One region of the Pseudogracilibacillus sp. SO30301A genome, then DNA from elsewhere that is predicted to be linked to it. Evidence: riboswitches for the same ligand, from Rfam matches in the RefSeq annotation. Region 1 holds a riboswitch; each other region holds the start of a gene.
What was found. Region 1 has a riboswitch for cobalamin ahead of SPD89_RS04255 (InlB B-repeat-containing protein). Riboswitches for the same ligand answer to the same signal wherever they lie in the genome.
Positions count from the first base shown of each region.

Region 2: linked by a shared signal. The riboswitch ahead of SPD89_RS02375 (ribonucleoside-diphosphate reductase subunit alpha) and the one ahead of SPD89_RS04255 (InlB B-repeat-containing protein) in region 1 are both predicted to bind cobalamin.
Region 3: linked by a shared signal. The riboswitch ahead of SPD89_RS08225 (hypothetical protein) and the one ahead of SPD89_RS04255 (InlB B-repeat-containing protein) in region 1 are both predicted to bind cobalamin.
Region 4: linked by a shared signal. The riboswitch ahead of SPD89_RS00410 (DUF4430 domain-containing protein) and the one ahead of SPD89_RS04255 (InlB B-repeat-containing protein) in region 1 are both predicted to bind cobalamin.

Region 1 covers NZ_JAXHDD010000005.1:8,289-12,449, reverse strand. The annotation lists gene SPD89_RS04255 (InlB B-repeat-containing protein) at 1-1,198, opposite strand, end outside; cobalamin riboswitch at 1,414-1,604, opposite strand; gene SPD89_RS04250 (murein hydrolase activator EnvC family protein) at 1,793-2,911, opposite strand; gene SPD89_RS04245 (C40 family peptidase) at 3,350-4,161, opposite strand, start outside.
Region 2 covers NZ_JAXHDD010000002.1:120,601-124,761, forward strand. The annotation lists gene gdhA (NADP-specific glutamate dehydrogenase) at 1-340, opposite strand, end outside; gene SPD89_RS02370 (LysR family transcriptional regulator) at 583-1,488, shown strand; cobalamin riboswitch at 1,552-1,744, shown strand; partial or broken gene SPD89_RS02375 (ribonucleoside-diphosphate reductase subunit alpha) at 1,887-3,461, shown strand; partial or broken gene SPD89_RS02380 (ribonucleoside-diphosphate reductase subunit alpha) at 4,043-4,161, shown strand, end outside.
Region 3 covers NZ_JAXHDD010000012.1:24,558-28,718, forward strand. The annotation lists gene ligD (DNA ligase D) at 1-846, opposite strand, end outside; gene ku (non-homologous end joining protein Ku) at 945-1,775, shown strand; gene SPD89_RS08225 (hypothetical protein) at 1,826-2,098, opposite strand; cobalamin riboswitch at 2,225-2,422, opposite strand; gene SPD89_RS08230 (SDR family oxidoreductase) at 2,737-3,381, opposite strand; gene eno (phosphopyruvate hydratase) at 3,657-4,161, opposite strand, start outside.
Region 4 covers NZ_JAXHDD010000001.1:75,595-79,755, forward strand. The annotation lists gene SPD89_RS00400 (helix-turn-helix domain-containing protein) at 1-663, opposite strand, end outside; gene SPD89_RS00405 (ECF transporter S component) at 811-1,326, opposite strand; gene SPD89_RS00410 (DUF4430 domain-containing protein) at 1,331-1,750, opposite strand; cobalamin riboswitch at 1,999-2,186, opposite strand; gene SPD89_RS00415 (ATP-binding protein) at 2,196-3,956, opposite strand; gene SPD89_RS00420 (response regulator transcription factor) at 3,956-4,161, opposite strand, start outside.

The sequences.
Region 1 (4,161 bases):
ATAATGGATTCTTGCTTTTTATAAAACGGTCATACGCAATTAACCCGTATAGGGATTGATCCGTAGCCATTGCATTTACACCATAGCCGGATTCCCCTCCATCGAATCCTGTTGTTACGTGTTTGAATCCGCCTACCCCTCGTTCGGAACCACTTCCATCAGCCCAAAACGTTAAAAGAGCATCGATCATATTGTTTGTTTTCACGCCGTCCTGAATCGATCCGTCGCCTTTATGAAAACTAACATTTTTATTTATTGCGTTTAAATCTAAATTATCTGTTAGAGGGTCAATACCTAAAGCGGTTAAGGCAACAATGATCTGCACCGTACTTTCAGCGTTTACATTCCCAAAAGCTTTAAAAGCTCCATTGTCAGCTTGGATTTCAGATAAGGTATAAATTCCTCTTTCAACTGCTTTTTCAAATTCTTCATATGTAGTTTCTGCATCAGTTTTATTATATTTTTCTGGATTTTTATAATAAGGTGCCAATGCTTGTAATGCCATTGCTGTGATGTCCGGGTCTGGTATGGTACCCATCAACGCCCATCCACCAGTCGTTCCATCTGCTTGCTTAATCTCGAGATTTAAAATATAATCAATCATTTTTCCATATGTGTTGGCATCACTCATCTTATACGGATAAAAATCATAGTTTCCTGTATTCATTGCAATAACTTCCCATATCGGTCCATTTATCCCTTGGCGATAGGAAAATCTGTGGGATGCAGATAATTTATCAATGAAATCATAACCTGAAACATTCGTAATATCGTAATCTAATGCTGATAATGCTAAAATTAATCGTGACCATTCTGTTGATTTATTTCGATCTAAATTTCCTTGCTTTAATGTAACATAATCTTCAATTCGTTTTATATAGTTGTTAAAATAATCATCAGGTATATGAGAAACATAGTCATAACCGGTATATTTACCTCGTAATAAATTCATCACGGACCATTCCCCTGATATTGTACCCATGCTTGGTTCTTGAACTGTTTCAAGCGTATACCTTGCCGAAGCATTAATATAAAATCCAATATCCGGAGTTTCATCTTCCCATATACGTACTCCATAATCGTAGGAATGATCATTTGGGTCATGGGCTACCGCCCCTACATGATGTGGCATAAAACTAAAGATAAAACTAAAAATAGTTAACGTAGATATAAAACGCACTAAAAAACCTTTTGACATTTAAGTATCCCCTTCCTTTTTTTGTAAATGGTGTACCAACAATCACTAAAATCCCCCCATTTGGAAAAATTTATCACCAAAAAACTCTTACCTCAAGTAAAGAGATAAGAGCATAAATATGTATGTGGAATATACAAGTATTAAACTCTCTGAAACTAAGTTTTATATATTGTGTAGAATTCCAATTATGCAAACCCTTTAACCTGGAAGGTATTATGTGCATCATCGCTTTGGCAAGTCTCCTGACTTATGGATCATTGCTTATCTTTTACCTTCCCAGTGTAGTACCAGTGGTATCGTTAAAGACAGCTTCCCCATTTACAGTGGCCGGTCCGTTCAGGATTTTCACCTGATTCCTTTTTAATTTTTTTCGTATCACAAAAAAACCAAAACATAATCTATTAAATTATTTATTACTATAACACTAAGTATAGACTAGAAAATGTTGCGTGACAATACGCTCATCGCATAATGTAGATATTCTAGTATGTAAGGCGAATTTTTGAAAGTTAACAATAAAAGAACATTATGTAATTTTATGTCCAATAAAAAAAGATTTGTTCCATTAAAATAAGAACAAATCCCTTAACTTTTCTAATTTAAATATCCCACAGGATTTTGGAGCGAGCCATTCACATGGACTTCAAAATGAAGATGGATTCCAGTAGAATTTCCTGTAGCTCCCATAATTCCAAGCTGATCTCCTTTAGAAACTTTCTGACCAGATTTTACATTAATCGACGCCATATGACCGTATAATGTTTTTAGCCCATTTCCGTGATTAATAATTACTGTATTACCATAACCATTCATTGTACCAGCTGTTTCAACCGTTCCACTTTCAGCCGCAAATATTGGCGGGCTAGTACTACGGTCAGTTCGCGCAATATCGATTCCTTTATGCATTTTACCCCAACGCTGACCCATATGGCTGGAAATGTATCCGCCTTGTGTAGGCCAACCTAAAGTTCCTGTACCCATTGCCTCAGGAGTAACACTTTCGGAAACAGGAATTGCATCTTGAGCGTGAATTTTATTTTCTAAAGCAAATAATTCCTCATCTTTAAATTCTAGTTTTTGAACTAATTCATTTAATTCATCCTTTTTTACTTCTAGTTCTTCCTTCATCTGGATTGCTTGTTCTTTCTGTTCTGTAACTAATTTTTCAATTTCCAATAACTCTTCTTCTAGTTTTTCTAACTCTTTTAGTTTCATCTCTACTTCTCTCTTATCTTTTTCTTGTTCTTCTATTAAGTCGGCGTCAGAATCTGTAATGGTTGTCACTGCATTAAGTCTGCTGATGAAATCAGTAAAATCTTCCGCACCAAAAAGTACCTCTAAATATGTAGTATTGCCGCCATTTTTCTGATAGGATTTGGCTCGTTCTTTAAGAAGAGTAAATCTTTCTTCAATTTTATCTTCTATTATTTTTATTTGTTCTTTTTCAGAATCTATCTCGTCTTTTACTTCTTGGATTGCTTTTGTATTTTCTTCTAACGTCTGATTCAGTTCTTTAATTTCTTTATTTTTTGATTCTATTTCTACTAAAACTTTTGCGACTTCTTCTTCAGCTTCCGTCAAATCTGCTTTAATTTCTTTTCTCTCTTCCTTAATTTCAGATAAATCTTTTTCTGCAAATGATGTTAACGGTACAATAGTAAAGCTATAAGTAAACATCACGAGTACTCCTAGTAAGACTATTACTTTCTTCAAGACTTTTCCGCTCCCTCATTTGTATAACTTTATCTATGTCTAGTAACTTCTCTATTTAATTGTTTCACGAATCAAATTATAACAGTTTAAGATAACAGAGAGGTTTTAATAAAATTACATTTATATCACAAAATATGTTTAATTATTACAAAATAGGTAACAAAAATCGATAAAATAATTATCATATCCCGTTTACTAACCACCTTTTATGGTGGGTCAAAACTTGAGCACACTCTCAGAATCTATTAGAACTGCTCGTCACGGTAAATTAAATGTTTTCAAAAGGAATATGAGCCCTAAGAAATTACCTGTTTCACAAATAAATTGAAAGACATGTTCGTCTATAGTGCTGGTTGTTTAAATTATGCCTAATCTTCATTCTACGCATTAAAAAACGCATCGCTAGTTTTGACTAACGATGCGTTAATATTCTTTAAGTTATTTAACTCTTCTAACGATACCATCAAAATTGTTTTTCCAGTATCCACTGTTCATATCAGCAATTGCAACACCTGTACTATTTTGAGCACCTAGGAATTTACCACCACCGAGGTATATTCCAACATGACCGCCACCTCTAAATATTACTAGGTCACCTGGTTTTGCCTGACTGTACGGAACTCCTGTACCCACACTTGCCATTGCACTTGCTGTTCTTGGTAAGTTTACACCTTCTTGTTTATAAGCCCAATGTACAAAACCTGAACAATCAAATCCACCTGGGCTTGTACCTCCCCAAACATAAGGAGTACCAATTACTGAACGTCCGGCTGCAATAGCAGATCCACCTCCACCGGTATATGCTACTTTTGGTTGGCTAGTTTTAGAACCGGATGAACCTCCGTCACTATTACCGCTATTGCTTGTACTATTATTACTTGTACTATTATTACTTGTACTATTATTATTTGTACCGGTATTGCTTGTACCATTATTGCTTGTACTATTATTGCTTGCGCTATTATTACTTGTGCTATTATCACTAGTAACAACGTTATGACCAGTCTCATCTGAATTTTCTGTAGCAGATGCCACTTCTTGTGTAACTGGTGCAACCATGCTAGCACGAATTTCCGCTTCTAGATTCGCTAACTCGCTACTTTCGGATTCCAACTTGGCTTTATCTTTTTTAAGCTTTTCTTCTTTTTCTTTTAGTTTTGTCTTGGCTGCTTCTTCTTGTTCTTTTTGCGCTTCAATTGTTTCGTGCTGTTCTTCTAATTGTGCAGCAAGTTCTTCTTGCTCTTTAAGCT
Region 2 (4,161 bases), on a different contig from region 1:
TTAAGGAGTTTTTAAAGATCTGTGTTAATGCTAAAAATTTCATAACACTTAAATTAACAGTTGGATGAAAACGAATTCCACCTTTGTAAGGTCCAATTGCACTGTTAAATTGCACGCGATAGCCTCGATTAACTTGAACATTACCATCATCATCAATCCAAGGAACACGGAATATAATTACTCTTTCAGGTTCGATAAGACGCTCTAAAATGTTATAATCTTTGTATGTGCGATTTTTCACAAAGACGGGTACAAGAGAATCAAAAAGTATTTTTGTTGCTTGTAAAAATTCCTTTTCATGAGGGTCACGAGCTTTTACTTTTTCGTAAACATGATTCATATAGTCAATAACAGCTTGTTCCTCTTTCGTTGAATTTTCTTTTGTGCTTAACAATATGTTCGCCTCCTTTTCTAGCTGATATAATTCCTTTTACAATCTATTATTAAACAAAAGGAGTTAGCTTATAAGTTTTTACATAAGTATCCATATTTATATTGTAACAGAAGATAATCAATCTAAACAATATTAATTATAGATATAACTAATGCTTTTATGCGATAATAGTATTGGAGGTGATTGTTTTGGAGTTAAGACAGATCAAATATTTTATGGAAGTTGCGAAAAGAGAACATGTTACAGAGGCTGCAAATAAACTTCATGTAGCTCAATCAGCAGTTAGTAGACAAATATTTAATTTAGAAGAAGAGCTTGGGGTCGATCTGTTTATACGTGAAGGAAGAACAGTTCGCCTTACCAGAATTGGAAAAATTTTTCTAGAACATATGGAACGAGCCGTTAATGTGATTGATGACGCGAAGCAGGTTGTTGAAGAATATATTGATCCTCATAAAGGAACGATACACATCGGATTTTCTGCAAGTTTAGCATCTTATATCCTTCCAACCGCTATTTATCATTTTAGAAAAGAATACCCTGATGTAAAGTTTGAGCTTTATCAAGATTCTTACAATGAATTAATCGAGGGCGTTGTCAAAGGTGATATAAATATTGCAATCGTCGGTCCACTGCCTAATGACAAAGAAAAGATTCATAGCAGTGTACTGTTTACCGAAGATATAGTTGCTTTAATTCCTTCAAATCATCCACTCGCTAACAGATCTTCACTCAAGTTAATCGAATTAAGAGATGAATCGTTTGTATTATTTCCTGAAGGGTTTGTTTTAAGAGAAGTTATTATGGAAGGTTGTATTCAAAGAGGTTTTCGTCCAAAAGTTTCTTTTGAAGGAAAAGATATTGATTCTATAAAAGGTTTGGTATCAGCGGGTCTTGGGGTAACATTAATACCAGAAGTAACTATTGTCGATTGTTTGCCTCGAGCAACGGTAAAAATCCCTGTTATTGAACCAAGTTTAAAACGTTCAGTTGGAGCAATCATACCTAAAGAAAGAGAATTATTACCAACGGAAAAGTTATTTTATGAGTTTATTAAAGAGTTTTTTACGAGACTAGAATTGTATCAAAATTAGTTGCTATAGAAATTGATTTATGCTAGTATATTCAATATATAGTTATAAAATTAAAATTTAATACAATATATAGTTAAAAAGGTGACACATTCGTGTTTAAAAGGGAATCCAGTGTGAAACTGGAACTGCCCCCGCAACTGTAAATGTGTCGAATAAGAAGTGCCACTATACCATTTTATATGTTTGTAAAAGGTATGGGAAGGATCTTATTCGAATACGCATGAGTCAGGAGACCTGCCTTTCTTAACTTAAGTTTCATTTCTCCGGGGTGAGGGATAGGGAAGCGGCACGAAAGTTATTATGGATTATTTTTTTCGTTTAAATCCTTTTGTCTCTTTATGCCGTTCATCCTTTATCTCGGGTGAACGGTTTTTTATTTGAAAAAGGAGGAAAATAGGATGGCTGTGATGAGCAAAGAAGTAAATCTTTCTAAATTGATTGAAGATGCGCAGGAAGGTTTACAATTACGAATTGAGGAATATAAAGAAAAGACATCCAGACAAATTAATGAGAGTTCTAGTTTTGAGGAAATAACGGATCTATTAATAAAAAATGCGTTAGAAAATATCGATGAGGCAAATCCCGAATGGACTTTCTTTGCTAGCCGAATATACTTACAACAACTTTATCAAAAAGCGGCCAATAACCGTAAAAACACCGTTGAAGAAAAATACGGTGATTTCTATCAGCTTATTAAATTATTAACGGATAAAGGAATCTATACAACTGCACTACTAGAAAAATATACAAAAGAAGAGATCGATTATTTTAATAAACATATTGATCCGGCAAAAGATAATTTATTTCACTATCTAGCAATTTATACTTTCGCTACACGCTATTTAGCAACAGATCATGATAAAAATATATACGAGCTTCCTCAGGAACGCTGGATGATTATTGCGATGCACCTGATGCAAGATGAAGAAAAATCAGCGCGAAAGCAACTAGTTCTAGAGGCATATTGGGCATTAAGTAATTTATATATGACCGTTGCCACTCCAACAATGAATAATGCTGGTAAAACACACGGTCAATTATCAAGTTGTTTTATAGATACGGTCGATGATAGTTTACAGTCAATTTATGATGTGAACACAGATGTTGCTCAGTTATCGAAAAACGGTGGCGGAATTGGTGTATATATGGGGAAAGTTCGAGCTCGTGGCAGTAGCATTAAAGGGTTTAAAGGAATGTCAAGTGGGGTTGTTCCATGGATTAGACAACTTAACAATACTGCCGTTAGTGTAGACCAGTTAGGAACCCGAAAAGGAGCGATTGCGATTTACCTTGATGTCTGGCATGCAGATATCGAATCTTTCCTAGATTTGAAATTAAATAACGGTGATGAACGGATGCGGGCTCATGATATTTTTCCTGGTGTTTGTTTACCGGATTATTTTATGGAACAAGTTGAAAAAAGAGGCGATTGGTATTTGTTAGACCCACATGAAGTAAAACAAGTGATGGGTTATGCGTTAGAAGATTTCTATGATGAAGAAAAAGGTGCCGGCTCCTGGCGTGAAAAATATGAAGAGTGTATACGAAATGAGCAATTAACGAAAAGAAAAGTCCCTGCAATTGAAATAATGAAGCGAATTATGGTTTCCCAGCTTGAAACAGGAACACCATTTATGTTTTACCGTGATGAAGTGAATCGTCGAAATAACAATAATCATGCAGGAATTATTTATTGTTCTAATTTATGTACAGAAATCACACAAAATCAGTCACCGACACAGTTTTTAGAAGAATATATAGAAAATGAAGATGTGATCGTGAAAAAATATAAGACTGGTGATTATGTCGTTTGTAATCTAAGCTCAATTAATCTTGGACGTGCTGTACCAAATAATGCTTTGGAAAGACTGATTCCAATCCAAGTAAGAATGCTAGATAACGTTATTGATATAAATACATTGCCTATTAAACAGGCAGAGTTAACCAACCAGAAATATAGAGCCGTTAACTTACCAGCGGCCTAGTGGAGTAATCCGCTAAGGAAAACCTTGCTAAACGGGGAAACTCTTTCTATTAAAGTGCGTGTTCTTCAAAAAGGAGGATAAAAAGGACCAAGAAGTTCGAGGCGGCGCAGCTCCCGTCAGCGAAGTGTATGATTTAGATACATCAGCGGCGGGCGGAGAAACAAGCATTCGTGCGAAATTCGCAGTGTCATTTTTACCAGACTTTTTGAACATCCTCTTAAAGACAATCCCGTGCTAAAATTCTCTTGCTGCTTTACTATTACGGTAGAAGAGGTGATTAATATCCATATTCAATCAATCTATCGTATTTTAAACGTAATTACAGGAAAGTCTTATATCAGAAAAAACAACCAATATAAGCAATAAGAGAATAAATGCCTAACGACTATCCCATAGTGGCCGTGAAATTCGGCATCAGGAGTAGGGCCAAGTGGTGGGTGAAAACCCCTTAAATCGAAACGCAAGGAATCCATATGTTAAATGGATTATGATATAGTCTCAACTTCTATGGTGACATAGAGATGCCTTTTATAGGCTGGTGGGAAGTAGCGAATCCCATTGAAGAAATATGTGGTTTAGGTACGTTTGGTTGGCATCATTTACTAGCATTAAAAGGTATCGAATGGGAATCGGAAGAAGCACTAGCATTCACAGATGAGTTGTATGAAAAAATTGCCTATCTAACGAT
Region 3 (4,161 bases), on a different contig from region 1:
TTCATTTGCATGTAAATCTAATGTATTGATGGAAGCACATATTGCTGGAGGTAATCTGATCATTTGTTTCTCTTTTTCACCGTTTGACATAAATATTTTTTTTAATGACGTCATTTCTTCTGCACTTAGACCATGTTTACATTTTCCAATAGTCATCGTTGTTGCATGATGATAAATACCGGTTTGAAAATAATCATTTTTTACATCATATGCTGTTAGAAAAACATATATCTTTCGCCAGTTTTTTTCTTTTAACCAATCATCGTGTGCTTTCCCACGTACATATAAACTTGAGCTTTGTTTCGCTACAATGCCCTCACCTTTATGGTAAAAAACAATGGTAGAAACCTCTTCATAGTCTTCATATGATTTAATCATTTGAAGGGGCATATTCTCTTTTTCTTTTAGCTTTTTAAATAAATTTACTAACATTTTTTTTCTTTCTTTTAAGGACGTTTGACGGTAATCTTTTTGACCTTGTTGCAATAGATCAAAAGCAATAAATGTTGCCGGTCGCTCGATAGAAAGTTTGGCGATTTTCTCTTTTAATTTTAGTCGACCACGTTTTTGTATAGCTGAAAAATTAGCTTGATACGCATTATTTAACACTACTAATTCGCCGTCTAATTGAATAGGTAAATTTTTAGTAAGTACCGGCTCAATTTTCTTACAATAAGCTAAAACCTCAGGAAAATTTTCAGTTAAATCTATATTATTCCTGCTAATAATTTGAATATTATTTTCGCTCCACAATAGAGACGCACGGAAACCATCATATTTCACTTCATAAATCCAATCTTTTTTTGGGATTATTTTTGCTGTTTGGATAGGTTGCATTAATTCCATTTTTTTCACTCCTCCGTTCCTTCTTAATAAGTTGTGCTTTTTAAAGGATAAAAATGCAAAAGCATACACAAACTACATTGAAAAGGAGGCGTCTTTTCATGCATACCATGTGGAAAGGAACCATAAGTTTTGGACTAGTCAATATTCCTGTAAAAATGCATGCTGCCACAGAAAATAAAGATGTGAAATTAAGACAACTTCACAAAGAATGTCAAACACCTATTAAGTATCAAAAAGTATGCCCGGTTTGCGATCGGAAAGTAGAAGAAGAAGAAATCGTTAAAGCGTATGAAATTACGAAAGACAAATTCGTTATGTTAGATGAAGAAGATTTAAATGCATTAAAAAAAGAACAAGGTGATAAAGCTGTAGAAATTCTCGATTTCGTTAAACTAGAAGAAATTGATCCAATTTATTTCGAAAAAAGTTACTATTTATCACCTGGGGATGGTGGTTCAAAAGCTTATTCTCTATTACGTACAGCTTTAGAAGAAACGGGGAAAATAGGGGTAGCTAAGATGATGATTCGTTCTAAAGAACAGCTTGCAGTCATTCGATTTTATGAAAACATACTTGTTGTGGAAACGATTCATTATCCAGATGAAGTAAGAAACATCAAGGATGTACCTAATGTACCGGAAAAGGTAGAAATAGTGAAAAAAGAGCTTGATACCGCAAAATTATTAATCGACCAACTGACAACTGTTTTTGATCCTGAAAAATATACAGATGAATACCGTACTTCACTACTTGAGACAATCGAAAATAAGAAAACCGACAAAACTGCCACAGTTACCGGTAAGACCGAGAGGAAGCCAGACAATGTGACAAACTTAATGGATGCACTCCAAGCATCATTAGATAAAGCAAAAAAAGAAAAAACAAAACCGAAGAAAAAAACGACAACAGCGAAAAAAACTGCAAAATAACAGTAAAGGGGGTGTCCTTTTGATTTTAGGACATCCCCCCACTTTCTAATCTAAATACGCATTCCTAATAGATCATCTTCTTGGCGACCACCTACACGTTCATTTACGATTTCATATGCTTTGTTTAAATTTACTAAATAAGCCTCTTTTACTTCTTTCGCTTCATCTAATTTCTGGATATCATTTTTAAATTTTGTATACCCTTCTTCTAGTGAAAGACTCTTTTCTGCAACAAGCCTATTCATTATTGTTGTCTGCAATCGCTCGATGAAGTAATTGACTGTTCCGTACAGTTTGAACACCTCCATAGTCTTCTTCCACAAAAAACAACCTCCCTATAAAAGAAGGTTGTTCGTAAGTGTATGATCCAAATCAAAATAAGCCTCGGTGTCTTTATTTAAAAATCACCGCGCTTTTCTACCAACACCTCCTATCCTCCGTAGGAACTGATGTACGAGATCAAATAGGCAGGTCTCCTGGCTCATAATCATCGCTTTTCGATCCTTCCCGTCTTCATAATCATGAAAACAGTGGATTATTTCGAATTGCTCCTATACACAGTTGCGGGACAGCACCGGATTTTCACCGGTTTCCCTTTTAAGCAATAAAGATAATTTCTTTATTACACCTATTTCTCCTATATTCAGTTTATATCTTCATTATATCATTAAGTTTTTTTATTACTATAAGTGCGTGTTCAAAACTCCCATGTCTTTACAGACGCCGCAATGAATGAAAAGGATAAAAAGGACCAAGAAGTTCGAGGCGGCGCAGCTCCCGTCAGCGGAATGTATGCTTTTAAATACATGAGCAAAGATCTGGCACACAGAAAAAGTGATCTTCTTTTCCAAGGAAACGCTTCTAGCACGCAGAAAAAGTGCTTTCCTTTTTCAAGGAGCGGAAAAGCAAGCATTCGTGCGAAATTCGCAGTGCCATTTTTACCGGACTTTTTGAACATCCTCTATAATCTCTCTAAAGCATTCTCGATAGCTTCTTCCCCTTCTACTACATCAAATGAACGGTTGAACGTTTTTTCATTATCCAAACAGGAAAAAACTATTTTAGCAACATCAGCTCTTGAAATTTTTCCCCTTCCGGATAAGTTTTCACCTATCAACACTTTTCCAGTGCCTGGATCATTCGTTAGTCCACCTGGTCGCAGAATCGTGTACGTTAATCCACTTCTTAACAATTCTTTATCAGCATAATGTTTAGCGACATAATAATGACGGATTTTTTCATTCCAATATTCTCGGTTATTTGCCTGAAATGCACTTACCATAATAAATCTCTTGATCCCAGCTTGCTTAGTAGCCTCGATCGTCTTTACCGCACCGTCGAGATCTACTAATAAAGTTTTATCTGCTCCAGTATGACCACCTGACCCTGCAGTAAATAAGACGGCATCACAGCCGTCAGCAGCTTTTGCTATTTTCTCAACGCTACCTTCTAAATCTGCTACTACAGCTTCTACTCCTGCTTGTTGAAAAGTGTTTGCCTGCTCTTCTTTTCGCACCATTGCTACAGGTGTATGGTCACTCTCTTTTAATAAGTCGATGAGCTGTTTTCCAATTTGTCCGTTTGCACCTACTACCAATACGTTCACTTTCATACCCCTTTCTTAAACGAGTGTTTATGTACATTGTAATGGAGTTTGAAGATTATTTTAAATGAATTGTTTTTTAACCACGGAGTTCACGATTTAACCACGGCAAAGCAAAATTAACCACGAAGTTTGTAATTTAACCACGTAAAACATGTAATAACCACGGGGGAAAGCAGTAGCCACGCATTTCGCGATTTAACCACGGAAGGGAACAATTATCCCAATAAAAAAATCATCAGCGTTCTATCACACTGATGATTTTTCAATAAACCTTGTTATTTTTTCAAATTATAAAAAGCTTCTAATCCAGCATATTCACCAATTCCTGCAAGTTCATCTTCAATCCGGATTAGTTGATTATATTTTGCCACACGGTCTGTTCGTGATGGTGCACCAGTTTTTATTTGTCCTGCATTTGTTGCAACAGCAATGTCTGCGATCGTTGCATCTTCTGTTTCTCCTGAGCGATGAGAGATAACAGCAGTGTAACCAGCACGTTTTGCCATTTCAATCGCTTCAAACGTTTCAGTTAACGTACCGATTTGATTCACTTTGATTAAAATAGAGTTTCCAACACCTTGTTCAATGCCTTGTACAAGTTTTTCTGTGTTTGTTACGAAAAGATCATCTCCAACTAATTGCACACGTGTACCAATCCGTTCTGTAAGTAGTTTATGACCTTCCCAGTCATTCTCATCGAGTCCATCTTCAATTGAAATAATCGGGTATTTTTCAATTAATTCTTCATACCAATCGACCATTTCTTCGGAAGTACGAACA
Region 4 (4,161 bases), on a different contig from region 1:
CAAATGAATAACATTTGTAGTGATAAGGTGGATATCTTCTTCATTCATTTGTAGTTTCTTAGCAGTTTGAGTCTCTGTAAGACCAACGATATGATAACTAGTAATTTGATCCAAAAATATAGATGGATGGTTTAAAGGTAGTTGTTTCAATATAGTCGTAAGCTCATCATATAATCTATTTAAATAGTTATCAATATCTTCTTTTACATGTTGATAATATATTTTTACCCAATTTTCGATATCTATATTTTCGATAATAGGTATGTAAGTAAAATTTCTCTTTTTGCTATTTGTTAATACTTGAATTAATAATAACAACCTACAAAAGAAAGTTTGATCAAATTGTCGAAAACGAAAACCGGACAAATACGCCAGGTTATTTGCAGATTGAGCAAATCTTTTTTTCCCTTTGTCTGTTATGTAATAAAAATTTGTATTTCTTGAGGGTTGAAGTAGCTTTTGTTCCACAAGTTTATTTACAAACATAAAAAAACGACGTTTAGTAAGATTCTTATAAACACCAAAATATTCGGTTAGCCTAAATAACTGAGCATCTTGAATCGTTTGAATAGATTGTTTTCCTTGCAGTAAATAATATACTGCTGAAATTGAACGCTCTTTTTGCATTTTATTTTGACAAGTTAATAATACATGTTGAAACAATAACTAAGCACCCCTTTTCTAATTCAATTCTACTATAAGAATGGCTAATCTGAAATAAATAACTGTTCTTTATAATAAAAAAATCCCAAATAAGGACTTTGTAAGCATAATCCATTATTCGGGTTAATCATTTATATATAGTATTCATTAAATTTGTTGTTGAATACAAAAGCGATCATTTGCATATTTTCTTAAAAGATGAGTTATTATCGGATATAATAAGATAATAAAAACTGCATTTCCAATTGCATGGTATGTATCAAACGGTAATCCTAAAATATAATATGGCCAAAACTTCCCTGTAACCTGGTAGGTCGTTAGTGAAATAATAAATCCATAGAAGTAGCCACTAATTATCCCAATTAATACGATAACGACAGTATGTATTTTTTTAAATACCTTTCCAAGTAATCCGCAAATAATACCAATTAATCCCCAAGTGACAATTTGCCATACTGTCCAGATTCCCATTCCTAACAGCATATTCGAAAGGAACGTTACAATTAACGACAACAATAGAGCCGAAACGGGACCAAGTAATATTCCACAGATAATAATTAGTGCTGTGACTGGTTGAACATTTGGTATAAAAACTACAACAGCACGACCCACTATGCCGAGTGCAGCAAAAATAGCTAATAAGGTTAATTTATACGTGTTCAAACTATTATTCCCATGCTTGTAAATCGAAAACTATTTTGTATCCAGCTTTTAATTCATATTCTGCTGCACCAACCATTGCCATTTCATCATTCACAAAATACATCCATGCTTTCTCTTCTCCTTCTTCTGGAGCAACCCCATCAATGGAAGTAATAAATCCATTATCTTCTTCAATATCATAATTTTCTTTCATAACATCCATTAAGATATCATTTTCTTCAATTGCTATTTCTTTTTCTGACAGTACTTCTTCCCCTTCATCTTTGGAAATGGTTACTGTAATAACTTCTTCTTGTACTTCTGTTGTTTCTGGAGTCGCTTCTGTTGATTCCTCTTGAGTAGGTGTTGCTGGATCATTAGAACATCCAACAGCCAATATAAGCGCTGAGAAAATAGTAAATAAAGATAACATCCATTTTTTCATCATTTCATTCTCCTTATCATAAAAGTGTTGTAAATTTTGGTATCTACTTTGTAGTAGAAGGATACTGTGCAGTAGTGAAAATTTAAATACTACGAAATGTAGACAAGTTACAACTATTGGACAATTTATGGAAGTTGTGACAAGACCTATCGTTGAAAATAACCTCTGAAAAATAAAAAATGCAAACACCAAGAGGGTTTGCATGTAAATAATGAATATAGATTGATGCCTTACCCCCGAAGCTTCAATGAAATTTGAAGAATTTGGCAGGTCTACTGACTTGTAATTCATCCTACTTTAGGCACCTTCCCGTACATGTACAGTGGTTTTACGCCTAGTTCGTCATTACTTACAGTTGCGAGGACAGTTCTAGATTTTCACTAGATTCCCATTTAAGTATACGATATGTATACACACCAAAGTCTCCTATCAAATTTTATCATTATTACTGTGGAATTTTAAAACTAAATGTTGTTCCTTCATTCACCTTACTTTTAACTGAAATGATTCCTTTATGCGCAGATACAATATGTTTGGCAATCGCAAGTCCTAGTCCAGTACCTTTTTTCTTGTCATTACGTGTTCGTGATTTATCTGCTTTATAAAATCTTTCAAATATAAATGAAAGATCTTCTTCAGGAATTCCAGAACCATTATCTTCAACTTCAACATAAAAATGTTGGTCTTGAGAACGTACGAGGATATGTACATACCCTCCCGGCTTCGTATGACCAAGTGCATTGTCGATTAAGTTGGTACAAACTTGCTCAATTCGATCTTGGTCAATTGTAATCATATTCTTTTCGATCTCTTTTGTCAAACGTAATTCAATATTATATTCTTCCGCCATACCAATAAACTTTTTGTAAATTCGACTGGTAAACTGTTCAGCATCGATAGTTTCTAAATTTAATTCTATATGTCCCGCTTCCATCCGACCAATATCTAACAACTCATTTACGAGCCGCCCCATCCGAAGAGATTCTTCATGAATTATTTTAGCTAACTCATTTTTTTCTTCCTTTGACTCAGCGATATCATCAACAATTGCCTCACTATATCCTTGCAATAGTGCAATTGGTGTGCGAAGCTCGTGAGAAACATTAGAAATAAAGTCTTTTCTTAATTTATCAATTTGACGTTCTTCCGTCATATCCCTTATTACTGCAACTGCACCACGAATATACGATTTATCATAGAGAGGAGTCATGATCATCACCCAATCTCTCCCTTGGAGATTCAACTCCTGTAAAACTTCTTTTTCTTCTTTAATTACCTTTTGTAATATTGATTTAACCTCGTGTGGAAGCTGATTTTCAGATTCATCCGTCGTTAAAATATTATTTTCAAAATTCCAATCCTCGATAAATTTTTTGGCGGGTGGATTAATAACAATAATTCTTCCTTCCCTTGTTAATGTGATCACTCCATCAGCCATAGAATTTACAATACTTGAAAGTTGCTCTTTCTCATGCCTTAAAGCGTCAATATGAAAGTTCAACTGTTTTCCCATTCGGTTGAATGCAATCGCCAGTTCACCTATCTCATCATGGGTTACAACTGGGACTTTCGTATTAAACTGACCTTTAGCCAAATCAATAGCTGCTTCTCTCATACGAATGAGCGGAGCGGTAATTCTTGTTGAAAGGAAAAATGCAAAAATTGTCGTCAATACAATCGCAATTGCAGCGGCGACAAAAATAATTTTAGTCGTTTCCGCTTTTGTTTGATTAATAACGTCCAATGATTGAAAAACGAATATAGCTCCGCCTTTTTTATCGATCGGTATACCGATTACCATTATTTCAGCTTCGTCTTCTAAAACAGTCATTTTCTCGTTATATGTTCTATGTTCCTCTACTACTTGCTTTAAATCAGGATTATTTTCAGGGGAAATCGCATCCAAATTTAACAAATGATTATTCGTCGTATTTGAAGCCCATATTTCTCCATCTTCAAAATAAATGATAACTCTACTAGTCGGATCCTTTACACTTTCGACCATTTCTCGAATCAGAGACTTTTCATCATGTTCTTCTACTACCAGCGAAATTTTTGATGCGGATTGAACTAGTGCTTTTTCCGCTTCCTGTACGTGAAATCCTTCAAAAAACTCTAACAATAAAATGGTGAGGATAAATAATACAAAAGAAACTAGCAATAAAATAGTTATTGCTAGTTTACCTACTACACTACGCCAAAACATTATTTATTCTCAACCTCTAATTTATACCCGATACCCCACACCGTAACAATCATTTTAGCGGCTTCTTTCGAAACATTTGTTAGTTTCTCACGTAATCGTTTTACATGTGTATCGACAGTTCTTAAGTCGCCAAAAAATTCATATTGCCAAACTTCTTTTAAAAGATCTTCACGTTTGTATACTTTATCAGGTGATTGCGCTAAGA